2 regions of the Variovorax sp. DAIF25 genome follow, and region 2 is predicted to be linked to the other one. Evidence: predicted binding sites of a transcription regulator. Region 2 holds the regulator's gene; the other holds the start of a gene.
What was found. The regulator HrcA, encoded in region 2, represses chaperone genes, less so after heat shock. The targets are predictions, from matches to a motif close to TTAGCACTCNNNNNNNNNGAGTGCTAA.
Positions count from the first base shown of each region.

Region 1: R0232_RS07450 (co-chaperone GroES) is a predicted target of HrcA. The motif match lies at 6,649-6,675, and genes of this name have one in related genera.

Region 1 is NZ_CP136636.1:1,618,089-1,632,257, forward strand. Features, by position in the region: gene xylB (xylulokinase) at 1-79, shown strand, start outside; gene R0232_RS07435 (indolepyruvate ferredoxin oxidoreductase family protein) at 214-3,876, opposite strand; gene R0232_RS07440 (Lrp/AsnC family transcriptional regulator) at 3,968-4,486, shown strand; gene groL (chaperonin GroEL) at 4,589-6,241, opposite strand; gene R0232_RS07450 (co-chaperone GroES) at 6,271-6,561, opposite strand; gene R0232_RS07455 (ArsR/SmtB family transcription factor) at 6,767-7,093, shown strand; gene R0232_RS07460 (arsenic transporter) at 7,123-8,409, shown strand; gene arsC (arsenate reductase (glutaredoxin)) at 8,443-8,874, shown strand; gene arsH (arsenical resistance protein ArsH) at 8,843-9,577, shown strand; gene R0232_RS07475 (LysR family transcriptional regulator) at 9,574-10,536, opposite strand; gene R0232_RS07480 (Bug family tripartite tricarboxylate transporter substrate binding protein) at 10,642-11,613, shown strand; gene R0232_RS07485 (5-carboxymethyl-2-hydroxymuconate Delta-isomerase) at 11,625-12,011, shown strand; gene R0232_RS07490 (polysaccharide deacetylase family protein) at 12,026-13,018, shown strand; gene R0232_RS07495 (calcium:proton antiporter) at 13,033-14,169, opposite strand, start outside.
Region 2 is NZ_CP136636.1:6,308,026-6,322,194, forward strand. Features, by position in the region: gene R0232_RS29205 (RelA/SpoT family protein) at 1-1,198, shown strand, start outside; gene greB (transcription elongation factor GreB) at 1,226-1,801, opposite strand; tRNA gene R0232_RS29215 (tRNA-Arg) at 1,907-1,983, opposite strand; tRNA gene R0232_RS29220 (tRNA-Ile) at 2,054-2,130, opposite strand; gene hrcA (heat-inducible transcriptional repressor HrcA) at 2,170-3,177, opposite strand; gene R0232_RS29230 (NAD kinase) at 3,208-4,116, shown strand; gene recN (DNA repair protein RecN) at 4,118-5,803, shown strand; gene rapZ (RNase adapter RapZ) at 5,835-6,710, shown strand; gene mutY (A/G-specific adenine glycosylase) at 6,739-7,779, opposite strand; gene R0232_RS29250 (dynamin family protein) at 7,850-9,817, opposite strand; gene mutM (bifunctional DNA-formamidopyrimidine glycosylase/DNA-(apurinic or apyrimidinic site) lyase) at 9,927-10,736, opposite strand; gene R0232_RS29260 (tetratricopeptide repeat protein) at 10,808-12,709, shown strand; gene R0232_RS29265 (lipoprotein insertase outer membrane protein LolB) at 12,834-13,253, shown strand; gene ispE (4-(cytidine 5'-diphospho)-2-C-methyl-D-erythritol kinase) at 13,250-14,140, shown strand.

The DNA.
Region 1 (14,169 bases), 2.7 Mb from region 2:
GGCCGCGGCGGGGCACCGCGCGCGGCATGCGCGCTTTCGCAAGCTCTATCCGCTGCTGCGCGCGTCGTTCGAGGCCTGAGCGCCTGGTCTTTTCCCTCTCCCTCTGGGAGAGGGTCAGGGTGAGGGCACCGGGCCTCACCATGGCCCTGACGGTATCCGTCGCCCAGAGCCCTCACCCCGGCCCTCTCCCAGAGGGAGAGGGAGCCGGAGCGTTCAGTGCGCCGCGACGATCGCGATGCCCTTGATCTGCCCCGCGGCCTTGGTCGAGGCCGGCGCCGGATAGCGCTGCGGCCGCAGCCGGTGCAGCAGCTCGGCTTCGCGCGCACGCGCCAGCGCGAGGTTGCCGATCTTCACGTGGCCGTAGCCGCGAATCGTCATCGGCAGCGCGGCGATGTCGGCCAGCAGCTTCTGGTCGGCGGCCGCCATGTCCTGCGCCAGTTCGTCGAGCCGGGCCTCGAAGTGGGCGATCAGCTCGCGTTCCAGCCGCCGCTCCTGCGTACGGCCGAAGGGATCGAAGGGCGTGTGGCGCAGCGCCTTGCCGTGCGCGAGCACGCGCATCGCCGGCAGCATCCAGGCGCCGAAGCGGATCTTGCGCGGGGCCTGGCCATTCTTCGGCGGTGCGAGGAAGGGCGGGGCCATGTGGAACTCGAGCTTGATCTTCTCGCCCTCGAACTGCTCCATCAGGCTGCGCTGGAAGCTGCCGTCGGTGTACAGGCGCGCGACCTCGTACTCGTCCTTGTAGCTCATGAGCTTGAGCAGGCTGCGCGCCGCGTTGCGCGTGAAGGGCAGCGAGGCATCGCCGCCGAGCGCCGATTCGCGCTGCTGCAGCGCGCGGATGCGGGTCTCGAAGCGTCGCGCCCAGGCGGCGTTCTGGTAGCCCGAGAGATGCGCCACGCCGCGCGCGACGATGGCCTCGAGGTCGTTGCCGTCGGCCGCGTTCGCGAGGTCCATCGCCGACGCGGGCTGCAGCGTGTCGCCCAGGCGCTTGAGCCCTTCGGGATCGGCCGCGGCCATGCGACCCAGCGCGAAGGCCAGGCGATTGGCGGCGACCGCCACGCCGTTGAGCTCGATGGCGCGCATCAGCGCCTCGAAGCCCAGCGGCACCAGGCCAAGCTGCCACGCATAGCCCACGGCGAGGATGTTGGCGGCCAGCGTGTCGCCGATGAACTCCTCGGCCAGCGCCTGCGCGTCGAAGGTCTTCACCTGTTCCTCGCCTGCCGCGAACTGCAGCTTCTCGAGCAGCAGGTCGATGTGCAGCTCGGCGTCGGGATTGCGCAGCGACTCGGCGACCGGGATCTCGTGCAGGTTCGCGAGGATGCGCGTGCGGCCGTGGCGCACCGCCTGCAGCGCCTCGGGCGAGGCACCGACGACGAGGTCGCAGGCCAGCACGGCATCGGCCTGCTGGGTGTCGATGCGGGCCTGGTTCAGGCGCTCCGGATGGCTCGCCATGCGCACGAAGCTCAGCACCGAGCCGCCCTTCTGCGCGAAGCCCATGAAGTCGAGCACGCTCGCGGCCTTGCCCTCGAGGTGCGCGGCCATCGCGACCAGCGCGCCCACGGTCACCACGCCGGTGCCGCCGACGCCGGTGACCAGCAGGTCGTAGGGCGCGTTGTCCCAGTCGTGGCCCGGGGGCTGCGGCAGCGCGGCGGCGCGTGCCAGCACGGCGTCCTTCTCGCGCTGCAGCGCGCCGGCCTTGCGGCGCAGCGAGGCACCGGTGACGCCCACGAAGCTCGGGCAGAAGCCCTGGGCGCACGAATAGTCCTTGTTGCAGTGGGTCTGGTCGATCTGGCGCTTGCGGCCCAGCGGCGTCTCGTGCGGCACCACGGCCACGCAGTTGCTCTGCACCGTGCAGTCGCCGCAGCCTTCGCACACCGCCTGGTTGATGAACAGGCGCTTGGGCGGATCGGCCAGTTCGCCCTTCTTGCGCCGGCGGCGCTTCTCGGCGGCGCAGGTCTGCTCGTAGATCAACACGGTGACGCCCGCGACCTCGCGCAGTTCGCGCTGCACCGTGTCGAGCAGGCTGCGGTCGTGGAAGCCGGTGCCGGCCGGGAAGCGGTCCTTCTGGCCGTCGTACTTGCGGATGTCGTCGCTGACCACCACCACGCGCATCACGCCTTCCGATTCGACCTGGCGCGCGATCGCGTCGACGGTGATCACGCCGTCCACCGGCTGGCCGCCGGTCATCGCGACCGCGTCGTTGAACAGGATCTTGTAGGTCATGGTGGCCTTGGCCGCCACCGCCTGGCGGATCGCCAGGTAGCCCGAGTGGTAGTAGGTGCCGTCGCCGAGGTTCTGGAACACGTGCGGCACGCGCGTGAACTTGGAATGCGAGATCCAGTCCACGCCCTCGCCGCCCATCTGCACCAGGCCCGCGGTGCCGCGCTCCATCCAGCTGGCCATGAAGTGGCAGCCGATGCCGGCGCGCGCGGTCGAGCCCTCGGGCACCTTGGTGCTGGTGTTGTGCGGGCAGCCGGCGCAGAAGTAGGGCAGGCGCTTGACCGCATCGCTGGCGTTGGCCAGCAGGTCGGGCGGCGTGAAGTCGCGCACGCGCTCGGTCGGGCGGCCGATGCCGTCGGCGCCGCCGACGTGGCGCTCGAGCCATTCGGCCACGCGCTCGATCAGCCGCGAGGGCCGCAGTTCGCCGAGTGCCGAGATGAAGGGGCGGCCGTCGCGGTCGTGCTTGCCGACCAGCGCCGGGCGTGCGTCGGCCGGCGCGTTGTAGAACATGTCGCGCAGCTGGCTTTCGACGAAGGCGCCTTTCTCCTCGATCACCAGCACCTCGGCCAGGCCCGCGGTGAAGGCGCGCATGCGCGTCTGCTCGAGCGGGAAGCTCAGGCCCACCTTGTAGATGCGCACGCCGGCCGCGGCCAGGCGCTCGGTCGAGATCTCGAGCCGGCGCAGCACTTCCATCAGGTCGTAGTGGGCCTTGCCGCAGGTCACGATGCCGACCCGGGCGTCGGGGCTCTCGACCGCCACGCGGTCGATGCTGTTGACGCGCGCGAACGCGGCCACCGCCTCGTGCTTGTCGGCCAGCCGCGACTCGATGCGCAGCGAGGGCAGGTCGGGCCAGCGGTAGTGCAGGCCGTCGGCCGGCGCGCGGTGGCCGGTGGCCTCGCGCACGCCGTCGGCATCGAGCCAGGCGGCGCTGCGCGCGAGGATCAGGTCGAGGTCGACCGTGCTCGAGCTCTCGACCACCTCCGACAGCGCCGGCATGCCGACCCAGGTGCCCGAGTAGCGCGAGAGCGCATAGCCGTAGAGCCCGAACTCCACCAGCTCGGCCACGTTGGCCGGCTGCACCACCGGCATGCCCCAGGCCGCGAAGGCCTGGTCGGACTGGTGCGGCATCGACGAGGACACGCAGCCGTGGTCGTCGCCCGCCACCACCAGCACGCCGCCGTTGGGCGAGGCGCCGTAGGCATTGCCGTGCTTGATCGCGTCGCCCGCGCGGTCCACGCCCGGGCCCTTGCCGTACCACATGCCGAACACGGCCTCGACCTCGCGCTCGGGGTCGGACTCCACGCGCTGGGTGCCGAGCACCTGGGTGGCGGCCAGTTCCTCGTTGATGGCGGGCACGAAGCGCACGCCTTCCTGCTCGAAGCGGCTGCCGGCCTTCCAGATCGCCTGGTCGACCATGCCGAGCGGCGAGCCGCGGTAGCCGCTGACGAAGCCGCGGCTGTCGAGGCCGCGCGCGGCATCGCGCTGGCGCTGCATGCACAAGAGGCGCACCAGCGCCTGCGTGCCGGTGAGGAAGACCACGCCCGAGCTCGCCCAGAGGTTGTCGGCGAGCTGGTAGCCCGGACGGGCGAGGGTGGTCGTGGCGGCGGTTTCGGCGGCGCGGGTGGGGGCTGCGGCCGAAGAGAGGTCATTCGAATTCATTGCGAGATTGTTGTTCTCGCTCAGGAGGAATATTCTCTTGAATCACTACAGGGTGACCCTGGAATCAGGAATATCCATCTCGAAAATCGCCATGAACGACGAATTCATCCCTCTCGACCATCATTCGCTGCGCATCCTCGACGAACTGCAGCGCGACGCGCGCCAGACCGTGCAGCAGATCGCCGACGCGGTGGGGCTGTCGCCCACGCCGTGCTGGCGCCGCATCAAGGACATGGAGGCCAGCGGCGTGATCCGCGGCTACACGGTGATCGTCGACCGAGAGAAGGTGGGGCTCAACCTCGCGGCCGTGACGGAGGTGAACCTCGACCGCCACAGCGAGGCCAAGGTGCGCGACTTCGAGCGTGCCGTGGCCGCGAGTCCGCAGGTGGTGCGCTGCGCCTCGGCCACCGGGCCGGCCGACTACATCCTCACGGTGCTGGTGCCCGACATCAAGCACTACGAGCAGTTCCTGCACACCACGCTGTTCGAGCAGGCCGGCGTGACGCACGTGCGCTCGGCGATCGTGCTGCGCGAGGTCAAGGCCGACGCGCCGCTGCCGATCGACATGGCGTCGACCGCGGCGGGGCCGCGGCGCAGGGCGCGCGGCTGAAGCGGCGCGCCCAAAGAAAAAGGCCGGGGCGAACCCCGGCCTTCCGTCGTGTCTGAACGACCCGCCCGTCGAACGCCGAAGCGCTCGCCGGGCGAGAGGCAATTACATGCCCATGCCGCCCATGCCACCCATGCCGCCCATGTCGGGCATGCCGCCGCCGGCAGGAGCGTCGTCCTTCGGAGCGTCAGCCACCATGGCTTCGGTCGTCAGCAGCAGCGAGGCCACCGAAGCGGCGTTCTGCAGCGCGGTGCGGGTCACCTTGGTCGGGTCCAGGATGCCCAGCTCGAGCATGTCGCCGTACGAGTCGTTGGCGGCATTGAAGCCGTAGTTGCCCTTGCCGGCCAGCACCGCGTTCACCACCACCGAGGCTTCGCCGCCGGCGTTGTTCACGATTTCGCGCAGGGGGGCTTCGATGGCCTTCAGGACCAGCTTGATGCCGGCGTCCTGGTCGGCGTTGTCGCCCTTCACGCGGTCGCCCACGGCTTGCTTGGCGCGCAGCAGGGCCACGCCACCACCGGCAACCACGCCTTCTTCCACTGCAGCGCGGGTGGCGTGCAGGGCGTCTTCGACGCGAGCCTTCTTTTCCTTCATTTCGACTTCGGTGGCAGCGCCGACCTTGATCACTGCAACGCCGCCGGCCAGCTTGGCCACGCGCTCTTGCAGCTTTTCACGGTCGTAGTCGCTGGTCGCTTCCTCGATCTGCACGCGCACTTGCTTCACGCGGGCTTCGATGTCGGCAGCAGCGCCCGAACCGTCGATGATGATGGTGTTTTCCTTGCCCACTTCGATGCGCTTGGCTTGACCCAGGTCGGCCAGCGTCACCTTCTCGAGGGTCAGGCCGACTTCTTCGGCGATGACCTTGCCGCCCGTCAGGATGGCGATGTCTTCGAGCATGGCCTTGCGGCGGTCGCCGAAGCCAGGCGCCTTGACGGCCACGACCTTCAGGATGCCGCGGATCGTGTTCACGACCAGCGTCGCCAGGGCTTCGCCCTCGACTTCTTCGGCAATGATCAGCAGCGGACGACCGGCCTTGGCGACTTGTTCCAGCGTGGGGAGCAGGTCACGGATGTTGCTGATCTTCTTGTCGAACAGCAGCACGAAGGGGTTGTCGAGCAGCGCCGATTGCTTCTCGGGGTTGTTGATGAAGTAGGGCGACAGGTAGCCGCGGTCGAATTGCATGCCTTCGACGACGTCCAGTTCGCTGTCCAGCGACTTGCCGTCTTCGACGGTGATCACGCCTTCCTTGCCGACCTTGTCCATCGCGTCGGCGATGAGCTTGCCGATGGTTTCGTCGCTGTTGGCCGAGATCGAGCCGACTTGAGCGATTTCCTTCGACGTGGTGGTGGGCTTCGAAGCCTTCTTCAGCTCTTCGACCAGGGCCGTCACGGCCTTGTCGATGCCGCGCTTCAGGTCCATCGGGTTGATGCCGGCGGCCACGTACTTGAAGCCTTCGCGAACGATGGCTTGCGCCAGCACGGTCGCGGTGGTGGTGCCGTCACCGGCGTTGTCCGAAGTCTTGGAAGCCACTTCCTTCACGAGCTGGGCGCCCATGTTCTGCAGCTTGTCCTTGAGTTCGATTTCCTTGGCGACCGACACACCGTCCTTGGTCACGGTGGGGGCGCCGAACGAGCGCTCGAGCACCACGTTGCGGCCCTTGGGGCCCAGGGTCACTTTGACCGCGTTGGCCAGGATGTTCACACCCTCGACCATGCGTGCGCGGGCTTCTCCGCCGAAGACGACGTCTTTTGCTGCCATGTTTGTTTACTCCGAATGGGATGGGTGGATTACTTCTCGACGACCGCGAACAGGTCGTCTTCCTTCATGACGAGCAGCTCGTCGCCATCGACCTTGACGGTCTGGCCGCTGTACTTGCCGAACAGGACGCGGTCGCCGACCTTCACGGTCAGGGCCGACAGGTCGCCCTTGTCATTGCGCTTGCCCGGGCCCACGGCCAGGACTTCACCCTGATCGGGCTTCTCGGCGGCGGCGTCGGGGATGACGATGCCCGAGGCAGTCTTGGTTTCGCTGTCGATACGCTTGACGATCACGCGATCGGCCAAAGGACGAAGTTTCATTGCATCTCCTGGATAAGAAACTGGGTGGTGGTTTTTTGGGCGCCCATCCTGCAGGACCGGTTGCCCGTCGACTGGAGGCGAGGCTTGTTAGCACTCAACCACAGCGAGTGCTAATCATAAGGGCAATCGCCGGGGTTTCAAGCGCCGGGACGGGTTGCGCGGGAAGTCGGTTGCCACGATTCAATATTTCAACGATGATTGAAATATGGAAGAAGAAGCCGTCATCCGTTCTCTCATGGCCCTCGCGCAGAGCGTGCGCCTGCGTGTGTTTCGCGCCCTGGTCGTGGCCGGCCCGCAGGGCATGACGCCCGGCGCGCTGACCGAAACGCTGGGCGTTCCGGCCACGGGCCTGTCGTTCCATCTCAAGGAACTGGGCCGCGCGGGCCTGGTGTCGCAGGAGCGGCAGGGGCGCCACCTGATCTACCGCGCCTCGTTCGACCAGATGAACGGGCTGCTGGCCTATCTGAGCGAGAACTGCTGCCAGGGGCAGCCCTGCGAAGTCGATGCGCAAGGCGCGTCCTGCGGCTGCTGACGGTCGGCGCCGCATCGTTTCCTCGCCCCATGCTCACCGCCGTTCTCATCTTCCTCGCGACCCTGGTGCTCGTCATCTGGCAGCCGCGCGGCCTCGGCATCGGATGGAGCGCCGCGCTGGGCGCGCTGGTGGCCCTGGCCCTCGGCGTGGTGCATCTGCCCGACGTCGTGCGGGTCTGGCAGATCGTCTGGAATGCCACCGGGACCTTCATCGCCGTGATCGTCATCAGCCTGCTGCTCGACGAGGCCGGCTTCTTCGAATGGGCCGCGCTGCACGTCGCGCGCTGGGGCGGCGGCAGCGGCGGCCGGCTGTTCGTCTTCATCGTGCTGCTCGGCGCGGCCGTCTCGGCGCTGTTCGCCAACGACGGCGCCGCGCTGATCCTCACGCCGATCGTGATGGCCATGCTGGTGGCGCTGGGCTTCACGCCGGCCACCACCCTGGCCTTCGTGATGGCAGCCGGCTTCATCGCCGACACCGCGAGCCTGCCGCTGATCGTCTCGAACCTCGTCAACATCGTCTCGGCCGACTTCTTCGGGATCGGCTTCAACGCCTATGCGGCGGTGATGGTGCCGGTCAATCTCGCCGCGGTGGTCGCCAGCCTGCTGGCCTTGCTGCTTTATTTCCGTCGCGACATTCCCGCGCGCTACGACGCCAGCCGCTTGAAGCGCCCGGCCGATGCCATCCGCGACCCGGCCACCTTTCGCGCGGGCTGGGTCGTGCTGGCGCTGCTGCTCGTCGGTTTCTTCGGCCTGGAGCCGCTCGGCGTGCCGGTCAGCGCCGTGGCGGCCGTTGGCGCGCTGCTGCTGCTGGCCGTGGCGGCCCGCGGCGAGGTCATCGCCACGCGCAAGGTGCTGCGCGGCGCGCCCTGGCAGATCGTCGTGTTCTCGCTGGGCATGTACCTGGTGGTCTACGGCCTGCGCAATGCCGGCCTGACCGAGCAGATCTCGACGCTGCTCGACGTGTTCGCGCAAGGCGGCATCTGGGGCGCGGCCCTGGGCACGGGCTTCCTGGCGGCCGCGCTGTCTTCCGTGATGAACAACATGCCGACGGTGCTGATCGGCGCGCTCTCCATCGATGCCTCGGGCGCCACCGGCGTGGTGAAGGAGGCGATGGTCTACGCCAACGTCATCGGCTGCGACCTGGGCCCGAAGATCACGCCGATCGGCAGCCTGGCCACCCTGCTGTGGCTGCATGTGCTCGCGAAGAAGGGCACCACCATCGGCTGGGGCTACTACTTCAAGGTGGGCGTCGTCATGACGGTGCCCGTGCTCGCCCTGACCCTCGCCGCGCTCGCACTGCGCCTGAGCTTCGGCTGATCTGCTTTCTCACCAGCGACATCCCTCCCTTCCATGAGCGACATCACGATCTATCACAACCCCGACTGCGGCACCTCGCGCAACGTGCTCGCGCTGATCCGCAACAGCGGCGAGGAGCCGACCGTCATCGAGTACCTCAAGCATCCGCCGGACCGCGCAACGCTCGAGCAACTGGTCGCCGACATGGGCATCGGCGTGCGCGACCTGCTGCGCCAGAAAGGCACGCCCCACGACGAGCTCGGGCTGGCCGATGCGAAGTGGACCGATGCGGAACTGATCGGCTTCATGCTCGCGCACCCGATCCTCATCAACCGCCCGATCGTCGTCACGCCGTTGGGCACGCGCCTGTGCCGGCCATCGGAGGCCGTGCTCGACCTGCTGCCGCACGCCCAGCGCGGCGCGTTCTCGAAGGAAGACGGCGAGCCCGTCATCGATGCGAAAGGCCAGCGTGTCGCCAAGCCCTGACCTGTTGAACCTGGATGCGGAGGCCTTCCGGCTGCCGGACCCACGGCACCTGTGGCCCGCCGAGCGCTCGACGCATGCGCCGCGCATCCTGCTGCTCTACGGCTCGGTCCGCGAGCGTTCGTACAGCCGCCTGCTGACCGAAGAGGCCGAGCGGCTGCTGTGCGCGCTGGGCGCGCAGACCCGCGTCTTCGATCCGCGCGGCCTGCCGCTGCCCGACAGCGAACCCGAGGACCATCCGAAGGTGCAGGAGCTGCGTGCGCTCGCGCAGTGGTCCGAAGGCATGGTCTGGTGCTCGCCGGAACGCCATGGCGCGATGACCGGCATCATGAAGGCGCAGCTCGACTGGATCCCGTTGTCGGTCGGCTCCGTACGGCCGACCCAGGGCAAGACGCTGGCCGTGATGGAGGTCTCGGGCGGCTCGCAGTCCTTCAATGCGGTGAACCAGCTGCGCGTGCTCGGACGCTGGATGCGCATGATCACCATCCCGAACCAGTCCTCGGTCGCCAAGGCCTACCTCGAGTTCGACGAAGCCGGGCGCATGAAGCCCTCGCCGTACTACGAACGCGTGGTCGACGTCATGGAGGAGCTGGTCAAGTTCACGCTGCTGACGCGCGATTGCGCCGGCCATCTGGTCGATCGCTACAGCGAGCGGCGCGAGAGTGCCGAGGCCCTGTCGCGGCGCGTGAACCTGCGAAGCATCTAGCGCCGTGCCTTGCCGGGCGCGGTCCAGCCCGACGGCAGGGCCGGCGCGCCCGCGACCAGCGCATCCCAGAGATGGCGCGACGCGTTCGTGTGATGGCGCGTGCGCGAACGCACGAGGCAGGCCTTGCGCTGCAGTTCGACGCAGTCGATCGGCACCGCGTCGTGCACCGCCAGGCTCGATGCGGCCGCGGCGTTGAGGATCGCGACCATGCCGCTCTCGCGCGCGGCGGCCACCAGGTCTTCGAGTGCATCCGATTCGAGCCGGACCTGCGGCTTGAGGCCCTGCGAGGCAAAGGCCGCGTCGAGCTCGCGGCGCATCATGTATTCGCTCGGCAGCAGCGCGAGCCTGCAGGGCGCGAGCTGCGCCAGCGTGAGCCGCCGCGCGCGCCGCGGCAGGGCGCCGACGGCGACGGCCCGCTCGACGAAGCACTGCGCGATCTCGAGGTCGACATGGGGATGCGGATCGAAGCTCACCGCGAACTCGAAGTCGCCGCGCAGCACGCCTTCCTCGAGCGCGTGCGCGGTGCGCCGCCGCAGCGCCACGGACAGCGCGGGCCAGCGCGCCTGTGCCGCGCGCATCACCGGCACCACCCAGCAGGCGCCGTAGGACTGCACGAGTCCCACGCGCACCAGGCCCGAGATGGTGTCGGCCCGCTCGGGCACCTCGCGCAAGGCCGACTGCAGTTCGAGCAGGCTGCCCGCGATGCGGCGTTCGAGTTCGTGCCCCGACAGCGTGGGGACCGCGCGGCCGCCGGTGCGGTCGAAGAGCGGCACGCCCAGCACCTGTTCGAGCAGCGCGATCTGTTCCGACAACGCGGGCTGCGAGATCGAGCATTCGCGCGCCGCCTCGTTGAAGCTGGGCGCGCGCATCGCGGCGCTGAAGTAGCGCAGCTGCCGCAGCGAAACGAGCTCGAGGGGATCGCGTGCGCGCTGGGCGCGGCTGCTGGGGCGTGCGGTCATGGCGATCGGATTATCCGATGGGGCGTGCCGAAAAATGCGATTTGCCGCGGCCGGCGCATCCTCTGAAACTGCCTCCCAAGACGAGACATCAGGAAGCACCGATTCATGCAGCGACGAAATTTCCTCCAGGCCGGCGCGGCCCTTGCCATCCCCGGCCTTGCCGGCGCGTCGCACGCACGGGCCTTTCCCTCCAAGCCGATCCGCATCGTCTGCCCGTACCCGGCCGGCGCCACCACCGACGCGATCTCTCGCCTGATGGCGCATGCGCTGCAGACGGAGAGCGGCGCCACGGTGCTCGTGGACAACCGCGGCGGCGCGGGCGGCAACATCGGCACCGAAGCCGTGGCGCGCGGCGAGGCCGACGGCCACACGCTGCTGCTCGCGGCGCTCGGCCCGATGGCGGCGAATGCCGCGCTCTATCCCAAGCTCAACTACGACCCGGCCAAGGACTTCGCGTCGCTGGCCTGGGCCGCGTCGGTGCCGCTGGTGATGGTGGCGCATCCCTCGTTCCCCGCGCCGAACCTGCGCGCGGCGCTCGAGGTGCTGCGCAAGGCGCCGGGCCGCTACTCCTACGCCTCGGCGGGCAACGGCACGCCGCAGCACCTGGCGGCCGAACTCTTCAAGCGCGAGGCGCAGGTGTCGATCCTGCACGTGCCGTACCGTGGCTCGGCGCCGGCGCTCAACGATCTGATGGGCGGCACCGTGCAACTGCTGTTCGAGGCCACGCCGGCGGTGCTGCAGCACATCGTGTCGGGCCGGCTCAAGGCGCTCGCCGTGACCAGCCCCGCGCGCATCCCCGCGCTGCCCGAGGTCCCGACGCTCAAGGAGAGCGGCGTCGATGCGCAGATCGGCGGCTGGTACGGCTTCGTCGCGCCCGCGGCCACGCCGAGCGAACGCCAGGCCTGGCTGGTCGACCACATGCGCCGCGCGCTGGCGCAGAAGAACACCCGCGACAAGCTCGCGGAACTGGGGTCGATCACGGTCGACAGCTCGCCGCAGGCCTTCGCGCGGATGATGGCCGGCGAGCGCATCCGCTGGCAGCAACTGATCCGCGAGGCCGGCATCAAGCTGGATTGAGGTCGCGCGCCATGCCCCACATCGTTGTCGAGGCATCGCCTCCTCTGCTCGCGGCCATCGATTGGCCGCGGACCCTGCGGACGCTGCACCGCGCGCTCGCGGACAGCGGATCGGCCGCGCTCGGCGATCTGAAGTCGCGCGTGCAACCCATCGTGGCCGAACTCTGCGGCGACGAGCCCGGCGCGCAGCAACTGATCGCCACGCTGGTGCTCACGAATCCGCGTGCGAGCCAGGTGAGCCAGCGGATGGCCGACACCGCGTTCACGGTGCTGTCCCGCGCGGTCGAGGCGCTGTCGCCCGACCAATGGGTGCAGTGCTGCGTGTTCCTGCGCGAGCACCCCAAGGCGAACTACTGGAAGCAGCAGTGGAACCCGCCGTCGAACCCCCACCATCCATGAAAGGGATCCTCCAGATGAACGCCAACCCCTCCATCGGCAGCCTCGAGCGCCGCAACATCCTGCGCGGCGGCGCGGGCACGGTGGCGGCCGCCGCGCTGTCCGGCCTCGCGGCCGGCGAAGCGCGGGCCCAGGCGCGGCCGAAGGCTGCAGCCACGGCCGGTACCGGCCGCCACTGGCCGAACGGCGCGCGGCTCGTGATCTCGGTATCGATGCAGTTCGAGTCGGGCGCGCAGAGCGAGCACGACAACGGCTCGCCGTTTCCGCCGATGGATGCGAAGTACCCGGACCTGCCGGCGCGCACCTGGTTCGAATACGGCGTGCGCGAAGGCATCCCGCGGCTGCTCGACCTGTGGGACCGGCATGGCGTGAAGGTGACTTCGCACATGACCGGCCAGGCCGTGGAGCGCAACCCGCAGCTCGCGCGCGAGATCGTGCAGCGCGGCCACGAAGCCGCCGCGCATGGCCAGACCTGGACCCCGCATTGGGACATCTCGCCCGAGCAGGAGCGCGCCTCCTACCAGGCCAACATCGATGCGCTGGTCAAGGCCACCGGCACCCGTCCCGCGGGCTACAACGCGTTCTGGCTGCGCGGCACGCCACGCACGCTCGGCATCCTGCAGGAACTGGGCTTCACGTACCACATCGATGACCTCTCGGCCGACGAGCCGATGACCACGCAGGTCAACGGCAAGCCCTTCGCGGTCGTGCCCTACACGCTGCGCATGAACGACATCGCCCGCTTCGGTGCGGAGGGGCCGCTCACGGCCGCGGCCTTCGGCCAGGAGCTCAAGGACGAGTTCGACCAGCTCTATGCCGAGGCGGCCGGACGCCGGCGGATGATGTCGATCTCCACCCACGACCGCATCGGAGGCACGCCCGCGCGCGTGAAGGCGCTGGGCGAGTTCCTGGCCTATGCGAACAAGCACCCGGGCGTGGCCTTCGAGCGCAAGGACCGGATCGCGCAGTGGGCGCTGTCGATGTCGGGCGTGCCGAACCGCACCTATTGAGCGGGAGCCTCGGCTCAGGGACTGAAGAGGAGCAGCCCGAAGATCGCGAACAGCGCCAGGTGCATCCAGCCCTGGACCGCCGAGGTCTTCTGGCCGTTGAAGCTCAGCATGCCCAGCGCCACGGTGGCGATGTAGAGCACGGTCTCCGTGTTCGAGATGCCCATGATCACCTGCTTGCCGGTCACGAGGCCGATCACGAGCACGGCCGGCACCGTCAGTCCCACGGTGGAGACGAAGGCGCCGAGGCACAGGTTGATGGCGCGCTGCATCTCGTTGTTCATCGCGGCCTTCACGGCCGTGATGGACTCGGGCGTGAACACGATGATGGCGATCAGGACACCGCCCAGGGCGGTGGGCGCGCCCGCCGCCGCGATGCCGTAGTCGGTGACCACCGCGAGATGGTGGGCGAGCAGCACGATCGGCAGGATCAGCGCGATCAGCAGGGCCGAGCGCAGCACGAGGAACTTCGTGTCCGTCCGCGCGGGCTGGGGCAGCAGGCCGACGGCATGGCGGGCCGGCTCGGCATCGACGCCCGGTGCGGGTTCCATGTAGAGCTTGCGGTGGCTTCGCATCTGCAGGCCGAGGAAGACCGCGTAGACCACGGCCGTGACCCCCGTGATGCCGATGGCCTGGAAGGTCGTGAACTCGCCCGCGCCGCTCAGGTACTTCGGCAGCACCAGTGCGATGCTGGCCAGCAGCACCACCATCGACAGGTACGACGCGGTGCCTTGCGCGTTGTAGCCCTGATGGCCGTTGCGGCCGTAGCCCGCGATGAGGCACAGGCCCATCACGAGGTTCATGATGATCATCATGACGGCGAAGATCGAGTCGCGGCCGATGGTGGGGAAGTCGCCCGGCCCCAGCAGCACGGAGGCGATCAGCACCACCTCGATCAGCACGATCGACAGCGTCAGGATCAGGGTGCCGTAGGGCTCGCCGAGCGCATGCGCGAGATGGTCGGCCTCCCTCACCACGCCGAAGGACGCGGCCAGGATCGTGACGAACAGCGCCGCGAACGCGATGCCCGCCGTGACCGGTGTCATCGAGGGGCCGAGCCAGCCGGCGCCGAAGACGGTGAACGCGCCGACGACGGCCCATGCTGCGATCAGCAGCAGCCAGGTCTGCGGTGGGATGGAGATGGTGGCAGCGGT
Region 2 (14,169 bases):
CGTGGTGGCCGAATCGGGCGTGGCGGCGCACTGGCTCTACAAGGCCGCCGACCCGAGCACGGCCAGCAACGACCGCCTGGGCACCAAGTGGCTGCAGTCGCTGCTCGACATCCAGGACGAGACGCGTGACGCCGCGGAGTTCTGGGACCACGTCAAGGTCGACCTGTTCCCCGACGCCGTCTACGTCTTCACGCCCAAGAGCCAGATCATGGCGCTGCCGCGCGGCGCGACCGTGGTCGATTTCGCCTACGCGATCCACAGCAACATCGGCGACCACACCTCGGCCGCGCGCATCAACGGCGACCAGGTGCCGCTGCGCACCGAGCTCAAGAACGGCGACGTGGTCGAGGTGATCACCGCGCCTGTGTCCACGCCCAACCCGGCCTGGCTCGGCTTCGTGCGGACCGGCCGTGCGCGCTCGAAGATCCGCCACTACCTCAAGACCCTGGCCCACGCCGAATCCGAAGGCCTGGGCGAGAAGCTGCTGGCGCAGGCCCTGCGCGCAGAAGGCCTGAGCAAGCTGCCCGAGGACGATGCGGAGCACCAGCCGCTGTGGGAAAAGCTGCTGCGCTTCACCGGCAACCGCACGCGCGCCGAGCTGCTGACCGACATCGGCCTGGGCAAGCGCATCGCGAGCATCGTGGCCAAGCGGCTGATGGCGCTCATGGCCGAGCTCGGCGAACGCCCCGACGCGCTGCTGCTGAGCAGGGAGCGCTTCATCTCGCACGAAACCATCTCGCAGGGCGCCGTCACGCTCGACGGCAGCGAGAACTCCTCGGTGCGCTTCGCGCTGTGCTGCCGCCCGATCCCGGGCGACCCGATCGTGGGTTACCTCGGCCACGGCGAAGGCCTGGTGGTGCACACCGAGGCCTGCGGCGTGGGCCAGCGCCTGCGCCACAAGGACAGCGAACGCTTCTTCGCGGTCGAGTGGGCCGACGAACCGACGCGCGCCTTCGAGACCGGCGTGATCATCACCGTGCGCAATGACAAGGGCGTGCTGGCGCGCGTGGCCGCGACGCTGGCCGATGCCGAAGCCGACATCACCCACGTCGAGATGGCCGACGAGACGCCGCAGGATTCGACCGATCTGCGCTTCGTGATCGCGGTGCGCGACCGCTCGCATCTGGACGCGGTGCTGCGCTCGGTGCGCCGGACCACCTCGGTGCTGTCCGCGGCGCGCACCGTTCCCGCGTCCTGAGTCCGCGCCGCGGCTGCGGCGCAGCCTCTATGCGGCGCCCGGCCCCGGCGCCGGGTAGACGACCGACAGCAGCTCGACCTCGTGCGTGCCGCCCGGCGTGACGAGCTTGACCACGTCGCCCTCCCGCGCCTTCAGCAGCGCCCGCGCGATCGGCGAGATCCAGCTGACCTGCGACTGCGCGCTGTCGGCCTCGTCGATGCCGAGGATCGTCACGCTGCGCTCGTCGCCGTTCTCGTCCGCGTAGCGCACCGTGGCGCCGAAGAAGACCTGGTCGCTGCCGTGATGCACCGAGGGATCGGTCACCTCGGCGATCTCGAGGCGCTTGGTGAGGAAGCGGATGCGGCGGTCGATCTCGCGCAGCCGCTTCTTGCCGTAGAGGTAGTCGCCGTTCTCCGAGCGATCGCCATTCTTGGCGGCCCAGTGCACGGCCTCGACCACCTTGGGCCGCTCCTCGTCCATCAGCTGCAGCAGCTCGGTGCGCAGCCGCGCATAGCCGGCGGGGGTGATGTAGTTCTTGCCGCCCGCGGGCAGCGGCGGCATCGCGCCGTCCGCACCGTCGTCGTCCGCGTCGGAATCCGTTTCCTTGGTGAATGCCTTGTTCAAGCGACGCCTCCGGAGATCGAAAGAGAAGCGTGGCGTCCGCCGCGCGGACGAGCCTCGTACCAAAAAGAAAAGGGTCAACTCGTTTCCGAGTTGACCCTTGAAGAGTGGTGCGGCTGGCAGGAATTGAACCCACGACCCCTTGGTTCGTAGCCAAGTACTCTATCCAACTGAGCTACAGCCGCACAGCTTGCTATCATAGCATGTATTTTTGAGGCCCTTTCGATCCGTCGAAACAAATCTCAAAAATACGGGTGGTAGGCCGTGATGGGCTTGAACCATCGACCAACGGATTATGAGTCCGCTGCTCTAACCAACTGAGCTAACGGCCCACGTGGGCTCGATTCTATTCGCGCCGAAAAGGCGCCCTGCTACTTGCGGTGGCTCAGCGCGTTGCTGACCAGCTTGGAAGTGATGTCGACGATCTGGATCATGCGCTCGTAGGGCATGCGCGTCGGGCCGATCACGCCCAGCGTGCCCACGACCTGGCCGTCTACCTCGTAGTTGGCGCTGACGATGGACAGTTCCTCGACCGGCACCACCTGGCTCTCGCCGCCGATGAAGATGCGCACGCCCTCGGCCTTGCTCGACACGTCGAGCAGCCGCATCAGCTGCGCCTTCTGCTCGAACAGCTCGAAGGCGCGGCGCAGTTGCCCCATGTCGCTCGAGAAGTCGCTGACCGCGAGCAGGTTGCGCTCGCCCGAGATCACGACGTCGTCTTCCTGCGATTCGCTCAGCACGTCAGAACTGACCTTCACGGCCGCCTGCATCAGCGCCGCGATCTCGCCGCGCAGCGTGTCGACCTCGGACTGCAGCCGGTCGCGCACCTGCTCGATCGTCAGGCCCGCGTAGTGGGCGTTGATGTAGTTCGCGGCCTCGACCAGCTGCGACTGCGAGTAGTCGGCCTCCGGAAAGATCACGCGGTTCTGCACGTCGCCTTCGGGCGAGACGATGATCACCAGCAGCCGGCGGTCCGACAGGCGCAGGAACTCGATCTGCTTGAACACCGACGAACGCCGTGGCGCCATCACCACGCCGACGAACTGCGAGAGGTTCGACAGCAGGTGCGCCGCGTTGGCGATCACGCGCTGCGGCTGGTCGGGCGCGAGGCTCGGCGCGGCCAGGTGCTCGCGCTGCGCGGTGAGCATGGTGTCGACGAAAAGCCTGTAGCCGCGCGCCGTGGGCACGCGGCCGGCCGAGGTGTGCGGACTGGCGATCAGTCCGAGCGACTCGAGGTCCGACATCACGTTGCGGATGGTCGCGGGCGAGAGGTCCAGGCCCGAGGAACGCGAGAGCGTTCGCGAGCCGACAGGCTGGCCTTCGGCGATGTAGCGCTCGACGAGCGTCTTGAGCAGCAACTTGGCGCGGTCGTCCAGCATTGCAAGATTTTAGTGTTGTAATTTGTAGCCATGACCTCTCCCTTTCGTCACGTCGCGCTGATCGGCAAATACCAGGCTTCCGGAGCCCGGTGCGGCGAGCGCGACAGCGTGATGGAAGGCATCGCGAGTTTTCTCGAATCCCGGGGCTGCAAGGTCTACGTCGAACAGCCGCGCGGCGACGACGAACCGGCCCAGGCCCTGCCCACCGGCGACCGCTACGAGGCCCTCACGGTCGAGCAGATCGGCCAGCAGTGCGACCTCGGCCTGGTGGTCGGCGGCGACGGCACCATGCTCGGCATCGGCCGGCAGCTCGCGGCCTTCGGCATCCCGCTGATCGGCATCAACCGGGGCCGGCTCGGCTTCATCACCGACATCCCGCTCGACAACTTCCAGGCCACGCTGATCCCGATGCTGGCCGGCGAATACGAGGAAGACCACCGCAGCCTGATGCACGCGCAGGTGATGCGCGACGGCGCCGTGGTGTTCGATGCGCTCGCGATGAACGACGTGGTGGTCAACCGCGGCGCGACCTCGGGCATGGTCGAGCTGCGGGTGTCGGTGGGCAAGCATTTCGTGGCCAACCAGCGCGCCGACGGCCTGATCATCGCGTCGCCCACGGGTTCGACGGCCTATGCGCTGTCGGCCGGCGGGCCGCTGCTGCATCCGGCGGTGCCGGGCTGGGTGCTGGTGCCGATCGCGCCGCACACGCTGTCGAACCGCCCGGTGCTGCTGCCCGATGCCGACGAGATCGTGATCGAGCTCGTGGGCGGGCGCGATGCCAGCGCGAATTTCGACATGCAATCGCTGGCCTCGCTCGCGATCGGCGACCGCGTGGTGGTGCGCCGCTCCGATTTCCGGGTGCGCTTCCTGCACCCGCGCGGCTGGAGCTATTTCGACACCCTGCGCAAGAAACTGCATTGGAACGAAGGAGGTTCCTGAGATGGCGCTCAGACGCATCGCACTGCGCGATTTCGTGATCGTGCGATCCCTGGAGATCGACCTGTCCGACGGCTTCACGGTGCTGACCGGCGAAACCGGCGCGGGCAAATCCATCCTGATCGACGCGCTGCAGCTCGCGCTCGGCAATCGCGCCGATGCGGGCGCGGTGCGCGAAGGCGCCGAGCGGCTCGACGTGAGCGCGGAGTTCGACAACGACCCGGCCTTCGTGGCCTGGCTCGACGAAGGCGGCTTCGAGGCGGGCGATGCCCTGCTGCTGCGCCGCACCGTCGACCTGCAGGGCCGCAGCCGCGGCTGGATCAACGGCAGCCCCGCCACCGCGACGCAGCTGCGCGACATCGGCGACCGGCTGCTCGACATCCATGGCCAGCACGCCTGGCAGAGCCTCACGCGGCCCGACGCGGTGCGCGGCCTGCTCGATGCCTACGCCGGCGTGCGCACCGATGCGCTCGACGCCGCCTGGCAGGGCTGGCGCCAGGCGCTGTCCGCGCTCGAGCGTGCGCGCGGCACGCAGGATTCGCTGCAGCGCGAGCGCGAACGGCTGCAGTGGCAGATCTCGGAGGTCGCGAAGCTCGCGCCCGGCGCCGACGAATGGGAAGAACTGTCGGGAAGCCACACGCGCATCTCGAACGCGCAGGCGCTGATCGACGCCGCCCAGGGCGCCAGCCACGCGCTCGAGGACGAGGACAACGGCGCGCTGGCCGCGCTCTCGCGCGCGGTCACGCTGCTGCAGAACTGCGAACACATCGAGCCCGAGTTTCGCGCGCTCGGCGAGGTGCTGTCCTCCAGCATCGCGCAGGCCGCCGATGCCGCGCACTCGCTGCACGGCTACCTGCGCGACGCCGACACCGACCCGCAGCGTCTGGCCGAACTCGACGAACGCATGAGCCTGTGGATGTCGCTGGCGCGCCGCTACAAGCGCCCGCCGGTCGAGCTGCCGGCGCTGCTGGCCGGCTGGCAGGCCGAGCTGCAGGCCCTCGACGCACAAAGCGACCTCGAAGGCCTGGAACGCGCCGAGCAGACGGCGCAACAGGCTTACCTGAAGGAGGCCCGCGCGCTCGGCAAGCTGCGCAAGCAGGCCGCGCCCAAGCTGGCCCAGGCGGTCACGCAGGCGATGCAGGGCCTGGGCATGCAGGGCGGCCGCTTCGAGGTCGATCTGCAGCCGCTGGCCCAGCCGGGCAAGGCCGGTCTCGAGGAGATCGCCTTCCTGGTCGCCGGCCACACCGGCAGCACGCCGCGGCCGATCGGCAAGGTGGCCTCGGGCGGCGAACTCTCGCGCATCGCGCTCGCGATCGCGGTCACCACCAGCCAGCTCGGCGCCGCCCAGACACTGATCTTCGACGAGGTCGATTCGGGCGTCGGCGGCGCGGTCGCCGAGACCGTGGGCCGGCTCATGAAGCAGCTGGGCCGCGACCGCCAGGTGCTCGCGGTCACCCACCTGCCCCAGGTGGCGGCCTGCGCCGACCACCACCTCGTGGTCGCCAAGCGGCAGACCGCGGGAACCACCGGCAAGGATGGTCCGCGCACCGAGAGCGGCGTGTCGCTGCTCGACGACGACAGCCGCGCGAACGAGATCGCCCGCATGCTGGGCGGCGAGAAGGTCTCGCAGACCTCGCTCGCCCACGCGCGCGAGATGCTGGGCCACAAGACACCGGCGGCCACCTCATGAAGGCGGCGCGCCAAGACCACGGGGCTGCGCGATGAGCCTCGACCTGGTGCTCATCACCGGCATGTCGGGCTCCGGCAAGTCGGTCGCGCTGCATGCGCTCGAGGACGCGGGCTACTACTGCGTCGACAACCTGCCGCCCGAGCTGCTCACGCCCTTCATCGCGCTGCAGCACGCGCAGAACGCGCAGCGCGTGGCGATCGCGATGGACGTGCGCAGCGGCGTCTCGCTGCCGATCGTTCCGCAGCAGCTCGAGGCGCTGCGCAACGACGGCGTGTCGCTGCGCTCGCTGTTCCTCGACGCGACCACCGACGCGCTGCTGCGCCGCTATTCGGAAACCCGGCGCCGCCATCCGCTGTCGAGCCAGGAAGGCCGCACCGACGTGCCCGACCAGCAGCGCGTGCTGGTGCAGGCCATCGAGCTCGAGCGCGAGCTGCTGGCCGACCTGCGCGAAGGCGCCGACGTGATCGACACCAGCCTGATCCGGCCGGCGCAGCTGCAGAGCTACGTCAAGTCGCTGATCTCGGCGCCGCAGAGCCGCCTGACGCTGGTCTTCGAGTCCTTCGCATTCAAGCGCGGCGTGCCGCTCGATGCCGATTTCGTGTTCGACGTGCGCATGCTGCCCAACCCGCACTACGTGCCCACGCTGCGGCCGCTGACCGGCCGCGACGCGCCAGTGGCCGACTGGCTGCGCGAGCACGACGACGTGGCGCGCATGTACGAGGACATCGAGCAGTTCCTCACGCGCTGGCTCGATGCGCTCGCGCGCGACCACCGCAGCTACGTGACGGTGGCGATCGGCTGCACCGGCGGGCAGCACCGCTCGGTGTTCCTGGTCGAGCAGCTGGCGCGCAGCTTCGGCGCGCGCTGGGGCGCGCTCAAGCGGCACCGCGAACTCGACGCGAGCTGAAGAAAAAAAGGGCGAGGGGCCGAGGGCCTCAGCCCCCGGTGTTCTCGAGCAGCTTGCGCACCGGCGCGGGCAGCCCCAGGCCCAGCCATTCCGAGGCCTCGACCCAGCGCGCCGCATCGCCCTGCGGCGTTCCGCCATCGATGCGCACCGGATGCAGGTGCAGGTCCTTGTGGGTCAGCACATGCACGAAGGGCGCGAGGTCCTCGCAGCGATCGCGTTCGACCGCGGGCAGCGCGGCCAGCAGTTCGTCGCGCGAATCGAACACCGGCAGGCAATGCAGGCCGGCCCAGATGCCCTTGGCGGGCCGCTTCTCGAGCCACACGCGCCCGCTCGCATCGCGCGCCAGCAGCACCCACAGCGACTGCGCCGTGCGCCGCAACTTGCGCGTCTTGACCGGATAGCGCTCGGGCGAACCTTCGCGCCGCGCCACGCAGCTGTCGTTGACCGGGCACAGCATGCAGCTCGGCTTGCGCGGCAGGCAGACGGTGGCGCCGAGGTCCATCTGCCCCTGCGTGTAGCTCGTGATCGCCTCGCGGTCGTCGGCCGGCGGCAGCAGCCGCGTCGCATGCTCCCAGAGCAGGCGCTCGCTGGCCGAGGAGGACAGGTCCTCGCCGAAGCCCAGCACCCGCGTCAGCACGCGCTTCACGTTGCCGTCGAGGATGGCGACGCGCTCGCCGAAGCAGAAGGCCGCGACGGCCGCGGCGGTGGAACGGCCGATGCCCGGCAAGGTCGCCAGTTCGGCGGCCGTCTGCGGGAAGCTGCCGCCAAAGCGCGCCATCACCTCCTGCGCGCAGCGGTGCATGTTGCGCGCGCGGCTGTAGTAGCCGAGGCCGCTCCAGAGCCCGAAGACCTCGTCCTCGGTGCCTTCGGCCAGCGCCCGCACGTCGGGAAAGCGCTCGAGGAAGCGCGCGAAGTAGCCGAGCACGGTCGTGACCTGCGTCTGCTGCAGCATCACCTCGGACAGCCACACGCGGTAGGGATCGCGCGTGTTCTGCCACGGCAGCTCGCTGCGGCCATGGCTGCGCTGCCAGGCGACCACGCGCTCGGCGAAGTGCGCCGGGAGTTTCAAGGCGGCGGGCGCGGCAGCCTCGGGGCTGCGCTTGCGCGTGCGCGCGGCAACGGTCGCCGGCACGCCGTGCTCAGGCCGCGGCACGCAGCTCGCCGGCCGCGGCCGCCGTGGCGGACGGCTTGCCCTGCTGCGCGATCAGCGCGGTGAATTCGCTCAGGCGCTGCTGCAGCCCGGCCAGCGCGCTCTCCTGCGCCGCCAGTTCGAGCAGCCGCTCGTCGAGGCTGCCGGCCGCGTTCTGGATGCGCTCGATCGCCTCGATGCGCTTGCTGAAGTTGCGACGGCGCTCCTTGAGCTGCGCATCGATCTGCGCGCTGGCTCCCTTGCTCCAGCGCTCGACCTCGGTCATGGCGGCCTCGTTCACCAGCCGCAGCCGGCTCGCGAGCGCGCGCACCAGCTTGTCGCAGAAGTCGGCCTGCGCGAGCTTGAGCATGTTGCCCACGCCCAGGTAGTGGATGTGGCTGCGCTCGATCTGGCTGAGCTCCTGCTCGAAGCCGCTGAGGTCGGGCTCGGCCGGCGCCTGCAGGGTGAAACCCTGCTCGGCATTGAGCTGGCGGAAGGTGGCATGCAGCATCGACTGGATCTCGGCCGTGGTCGCCTGCACCTCGCGCAGGTTGTTGCGCAGCGAGTCGAAGGTCTCGCCGTACACCTTGCGCACGTTGAACTTGACGCCGGGGCGCTTGAGCGCGGCCGACAGCCGCACCATGTCGGCCTTGAGCGCCGTGCGGCCCAGCACCGCGTAGACCTCGCGCAGCAGCTTGCCCTGCACCGAGCGCAGCGCCAGGATGCGCGCGTTGCTGCCCTCGAACTCGTTCTGTTCCTGGTCGATGCGCGCGCGCATGTGCCGGATCACCGACACGTTCTTGCCGCGCAGCCCCTGCAGCTCGAGCGCCTGCTCGGCCAGGTCGCGCTGGCGCACCTTGAGGATGCGCTCGGCCTCGGTCCGCAGCGCGGCCATGCCGGCATCGACGGCCAGCCGCAGCATGGTCTCGCGCTTGCCGAGCACGCCCTGGCCCAGCAGGGCCTCGAGCGCGGGCAGGCGGCTGGCCTCGAGCAGCCGCGCGTCGCGGTGCACCTTGGCCTGCAGGCCCTTCTGCGCCGACACCGGCAGCACCTGCGCGAGCGGCACGTCGAGGTGCTTGGCGGCGACCTGGCGCTGCTGCTCGATCTGCTGCTCGATCTGCGCGTGGGTGCTCAGCGTGTCCCACAGGGTGTCGATCTTGTTGAGCACCACGAAGCGGGTGTCGCTGCCTTCGTTCTCGGTCACGAGGTGCTCGCGCCAGATCGACAGGTCGGAGCGGGTGACGCCGGTTTCGGCGCCGAGGATGAAGACCACCGCATGCGCCTGCGGGATCAGGCTCACCGTCAGCTCGGGCTCGGCGCCGATCGCGTTGAGGCCCGGGGTGTCGAGGATCACCAGCCCCTGCTCGAGCAGCGGATGCGGCATGTTCAGCACGGCATGGCGCCAACGCGGGATCTCGACCCGGCCCTCGGCGTCCTGCACCGGGTTGTCGTCGGGCGTCTCCTCGTTCCAGAAGCCCAGCGCGCGTGCCTCGTCCTGCGAGACCCAGCGCACCTCGGCCACCTTGGCCATGGCCTGGGCCAGCCGCTCGGCATCGCCGACATCGATCGCGATCTCGGTCCAGCGCGCGGGCTGGTCGCGCCAGTAGGCGAGCGAATGCGGTTCGAGACGGGTTTCGATCGGCAGCAGGCGCAGCTTGGGTGCCAGCATGGCGTCGTAGCCGAGCTCGGTCGGGCACATGGTGGTGCGGCCCGCGCTCGCCGGCATGATGCGCCGCCCGTAGCCGGCGAAGAAGATCGCGTTGATCAGTTCCGACTTGCCGCGCGAGAACTCGGCGACGAAGGCCACCATGACCTTGCTGGTGCGGATCTGCGATTCGAGCCCGCGCAGCCGCTCGGCCACCGCCTGGTCGAGCAGCTCGTTCTCGGTCAGCCAGCGGGACAGCCACTGCAAGCGGTGGGCGAAATTGCTCCGCCACGCACCGTGCTGGTCGAGTTGTTGGTTGAAGGAGCGGCTCAAGGTGGAAATGTAAAAACTTTCTTACAAATATAACATCGCAATCTGAAAACCGGGTGACCGGTACGCATTGACCTCCGGCCGTGCTGCGGCACTGCGACCGATCATCGGACTACTTCTGGCACACCGGACAGAAATAGGTCGAGCGCTGCCCCTGACGCAACAGCCGGATCGGCGTGCCGCAGACCCTGCATGGTTCGCCAGCACGGCCGTAGACCGTGGCCTCGAGCTGGAAGTAGCCGTTCTGGCCGTCGATGGAAAAGTCGCGCAAGGTGCTGCCGCCCTTCTCGACCGCCCGCGCCAGGATCTCCTTGACCGCGGCATGCAGCCGCGCGGCGCGCGGCCGGCTGATGCGCGCGGCCGACAGCGTGGGACGGATGCCGGCCTGGAACAGTGCCTCCGAAGCGTAGATGTTGCCCACGCCCACCACCACGTCGCCCGCGAGCAGCACCTGCTTGATCGCGGTGCGGCGCTTGCGCAGGCCGGCATGGAAGGCATCGAGGTCGAAGGCCTCGCCCAGCGGCTCCATGCCGAGCCCGCCGAGCAGCTTGATCGCCCAGGGCGCGGCCTCGTCGTCGACGTAGACCACGGCGCCGAAGCGGCGCGGATCGTTGAGCCGCAGCGTGCCGCGGTCGGTGACCAGGTCGAAGTGATCGTGCACGCCGGGCTCGGGCAGGGCGGCATCGAAACGCAGGCTGCCCGACATGCCCAGGTGCAGCAGCAGCAGGCCCACGTCGAGATCGATCAGGAGGTATTTGCCGCGCCGGCGCACCTCGCGCACGCGGCGACCCACGAGCAGCTCGGGCGCCACCATCAGCGCCCAGCGCAACGGCTTGCCGATGCGCACCGCATCGATGCGCGCGCCAGCGATGCGGTCCGCGATTCCGCGCCGCGTGACTTCGACTTCGGGTAGCTCAGGCATGGGGCTCCAACAACTGCAGGACACGAAGCCCCACGCGGTGCTCGTTCAAATGCATGGATTATTATGGTTCGATGATTCCATCGCCCCGCCGACACCGCCTTGCGGCGGCCGCGTCACTCGTGCTCCTGGCCTGCGCCGCCCACGTTCACGCGCAGTCCTCCGACCCCGCCGCGCCGGACAGCCCGGCTCCCATCATCGAACGCAGCGCGCCGCCCAAGCCGGCAACGCCCGCGAGCCCGCAGCCCGCCAAGCCGCCCGCGCGCACGGCGCCCGCAAAGCCCGCTGCAGCGGCCGCCGCGGCCGATCCCGCGCCGCAGCCTTCGGCCCTGAGCGCCGACATGTTCTACGAGATCCTCATGGGCGAGCTCAGCGCGCGCTCGGGCGATCCCGGTTCGGGCTACCAGTACGTGCTCGATGCGGCGCGCAGGCTGCGCGACGGCAAGCTGTTCCAGCGCGCGATCGAGATCGCGCTGCAATCGCGCTCGGGCGACGCGGCCCTCGCCGCGGCACGCGCCTGGCAGGACACGGTGCCCAACTCGCGCGACGCGCGCCGCTTCGAGCTGCAGATCCTGATCCTGCTCAACCGCATCGGCGACACGACCGAACTGCTGCGCGCCGAGATCGCGGCCAGCCCGCAGGTCGAGCGGCCGCTGCTGATGGCCGTGATCGCGCGCAACTACTCGCGCGCCACCGACAAGAAGCTCGCCGCCTCGGTGGTCGAGCAGGCGCTGGTCGACGAATTCAAGAATCCCGCGACGGCGGGCATGGCCTGGGCCACGGTGGGCCGGCTGCGCCTCAATGCCGGCGACAACTCGGGTGCGCTCGAGGCCGCGCGCAAGGGCCAGCAGGCCGACCCGGCCTCCGATGCGCCCCCGGCGCTCGCGCTCGAGCTCATCGATCCGGGCCAGCCGCTGGCCGAACCGATCGTCACGCGCTACCTGGCCGGCAACCCGAAGGCTTCGCCCGAGCTGCGCGTGGCCTATTCGCGCGTGCTGGTCGAGAACCGCCGCTACGCCGAAGCCTCGAGCCAGCTGCAATCGCTGACCGTCGCGCGCCCCGAGCTCGCCGAACCCTGGCTGCTGCTCGGCAGCCTGCAGGCCCAGGCACGTCAGGACGCCGCGGCCGAGACCTCGCTCAAGCGCTACCTCGAGCTGGCCAGCAGCCAGCCGGCCGCCGCCGCGCAGGCCGAGGCCGGCGACCGCAACCGCGGCGTGACGCAGGCCTACCTGCTGCTGTCGCAACTGGCCGAGCGGCGCAAGGACTTCACCGGCGCCGAGCGCTGGCTCGCGCGCATCGACAACACCGACGACCTGGTGATCGCGCAGACGCGCCGCGCCGGCCTGCTGGCGCGCCAGGGCAAGCTGCCGCAGGCACGCGAACTCGTGCGCGGCCTGCCCGAGCGCACGCCCGAGGACAAGAAGCAGAAGTTCCTGGCCGAGGTGCAGCTGCTGCGCGACGCCAAGCAGTTCCAGGCCGCCTACGACATGCTGGCCCAGGCCTCGGCCGCCGCGCCCGACGACACCGACCTCGTCTACGACCAGGCCATGATGGCCGAGAAGCTCGACCGCCTCGACGAGATGGAGCGGCTACTGCGCCGGCTGATGCAGCTCAAGCCCGAGAACCAGAACGCCTACAACGCGCTCGGCTACTCGTTCGCCGATCGCAAGATCCGGCTCGAGGAAGCCCGCACGCTGATCCAGAAGGCCGTGCAGCTCGCGCCCGAAGACCCGTTCATCGCCGACAGCCTGGGCTGGGTCGAGTTCAGGCTCGGCAACACCGCCGAGGCCATCCGCATCCTCGAGGCCGCCTACAAGACGCGCCCCGATCCGGAGATCGGCGCCCACTTCGGCGAAGTGCTGTGGAGCATCGGCCAGAAGGACCGCGCGGTCACGATCTGGAAGGAAGCGCTGCTGAGCGACGCCGACAACGAAACCCTGCAGGAAACGCTCAAGCGCCTGCGGGTCAAGCCCTGAGATGGCGGCGCTCGTGGCCTCCGGCGGCGCGCGGCCCGATGGCGGCCGGCGTCTGCTGCTGACGGCAATCGCTACTTTTTCCATAGCGGGATGCGCGCAGTTGACGGGCGGCTCGAAGGCCTCCGTGCCGCGCGCGACGAATGCCTGGAGCGGCCGCATGTCGCTGCGCGTGGACAGCGAACCGGTGCAGACCTTCTCGGCGCTGTTCGAGCTGCGTGGCTCGCCCGAGACCGGCGAGCTCTCGCTCACCACGCCGATCGGCAGCACGCTGGCCCAGTTGCACTGGTCGCCCGGCGAAGCCCTGCTGAAGAACGGCAGCGACACGCGGCGCTACGCCTCGCTCGACGCGCTGATCGAGGCCGCCACCGGCGCCGCGATCCCGGTCGCCGCGCTGTTCGGCTGGCTCGAGGGCCGCAACGACCCCGTGCCCGGCTGGCGAGCCGACCTCGGCCAGCTCGCGAGCGGCCGGCTGCAGGCGCTGCGCGAGACACCGGCGCCGCAGGCCGACCTGCGCATCGTGTTCGAGCGCATGCCGGCGTCATGAAGGCGATCTACGACCTTCCCGCTCCGGCCAAGCTCAACCTCTTCCTCCACGTCACCGGCCGGCGCGACGACGGCTACCACCTGCTGCAGTCGGTCTTCATGCTGATCGACTGGTGCGACACGCTCCACGTCGAACTGCGTGGCGACGGCCAGTTGAGCCGCGAGGACCTGACCGTGCCGCTGCCGGCCGACGACCTCGTGCTGCGCGCCGCGCGCGCGCTGCAGGCCCACGCGGCGCCGGGCCAGGGCGCGCACATCGGCGTCGCGAAGCACGTGCCCTCGCAGGCCGGCATGGGCGGCGGCTCTTCCGATGCCGCGACCTGCCTGCTGGCGCTCAACCGGCTCTGGAACCTGCGGCTGCCGCTCGCGGAGCTCTCGCGCATCGGCCTGTCGCTGGGCGCCGACGTGCCGTTCTTCCTCTCGGGCCACAACGCCTGGGTCGAAGGCATCGGCGAGAAAATTCGCCCGATCGAACTGCCGTCGGCACGCTTCGTTGTGGTCAAACCACCCGAAGGACTCGATACCCGTTTAATTTTTTCTGCAGATGATCTGCAACGGGCAAGTCCTGTTGCTATAATCACGGGCTTTGCTGCAGTACGCGAACAGCACGCAGATCAAAACCCCTTACGCCTCGGCGAGGAAGTTTTCGATTTCGGCCACAACGACCTGCAGCCGGTTGCCCAACGGCTCTGTCCCGCGATCACCGACGCCATCAATTGGCTCGGCGCCCAGGGATTCGATGCCAGGATGACCGGCTCCGGAAGTTCGGTGTTCGCCAGAATGCAGCAGGAACCGCAGAACGCGGAACTGCTTTCGGGCCCCACGGGCTGGCAGGTTCGCCAATGCGACAATCTGGCCGCTCATCCACTTCGAGGTTGGGCAGCCTGAAAAACTGATCGGAGCGCCCAGGCGTTTCG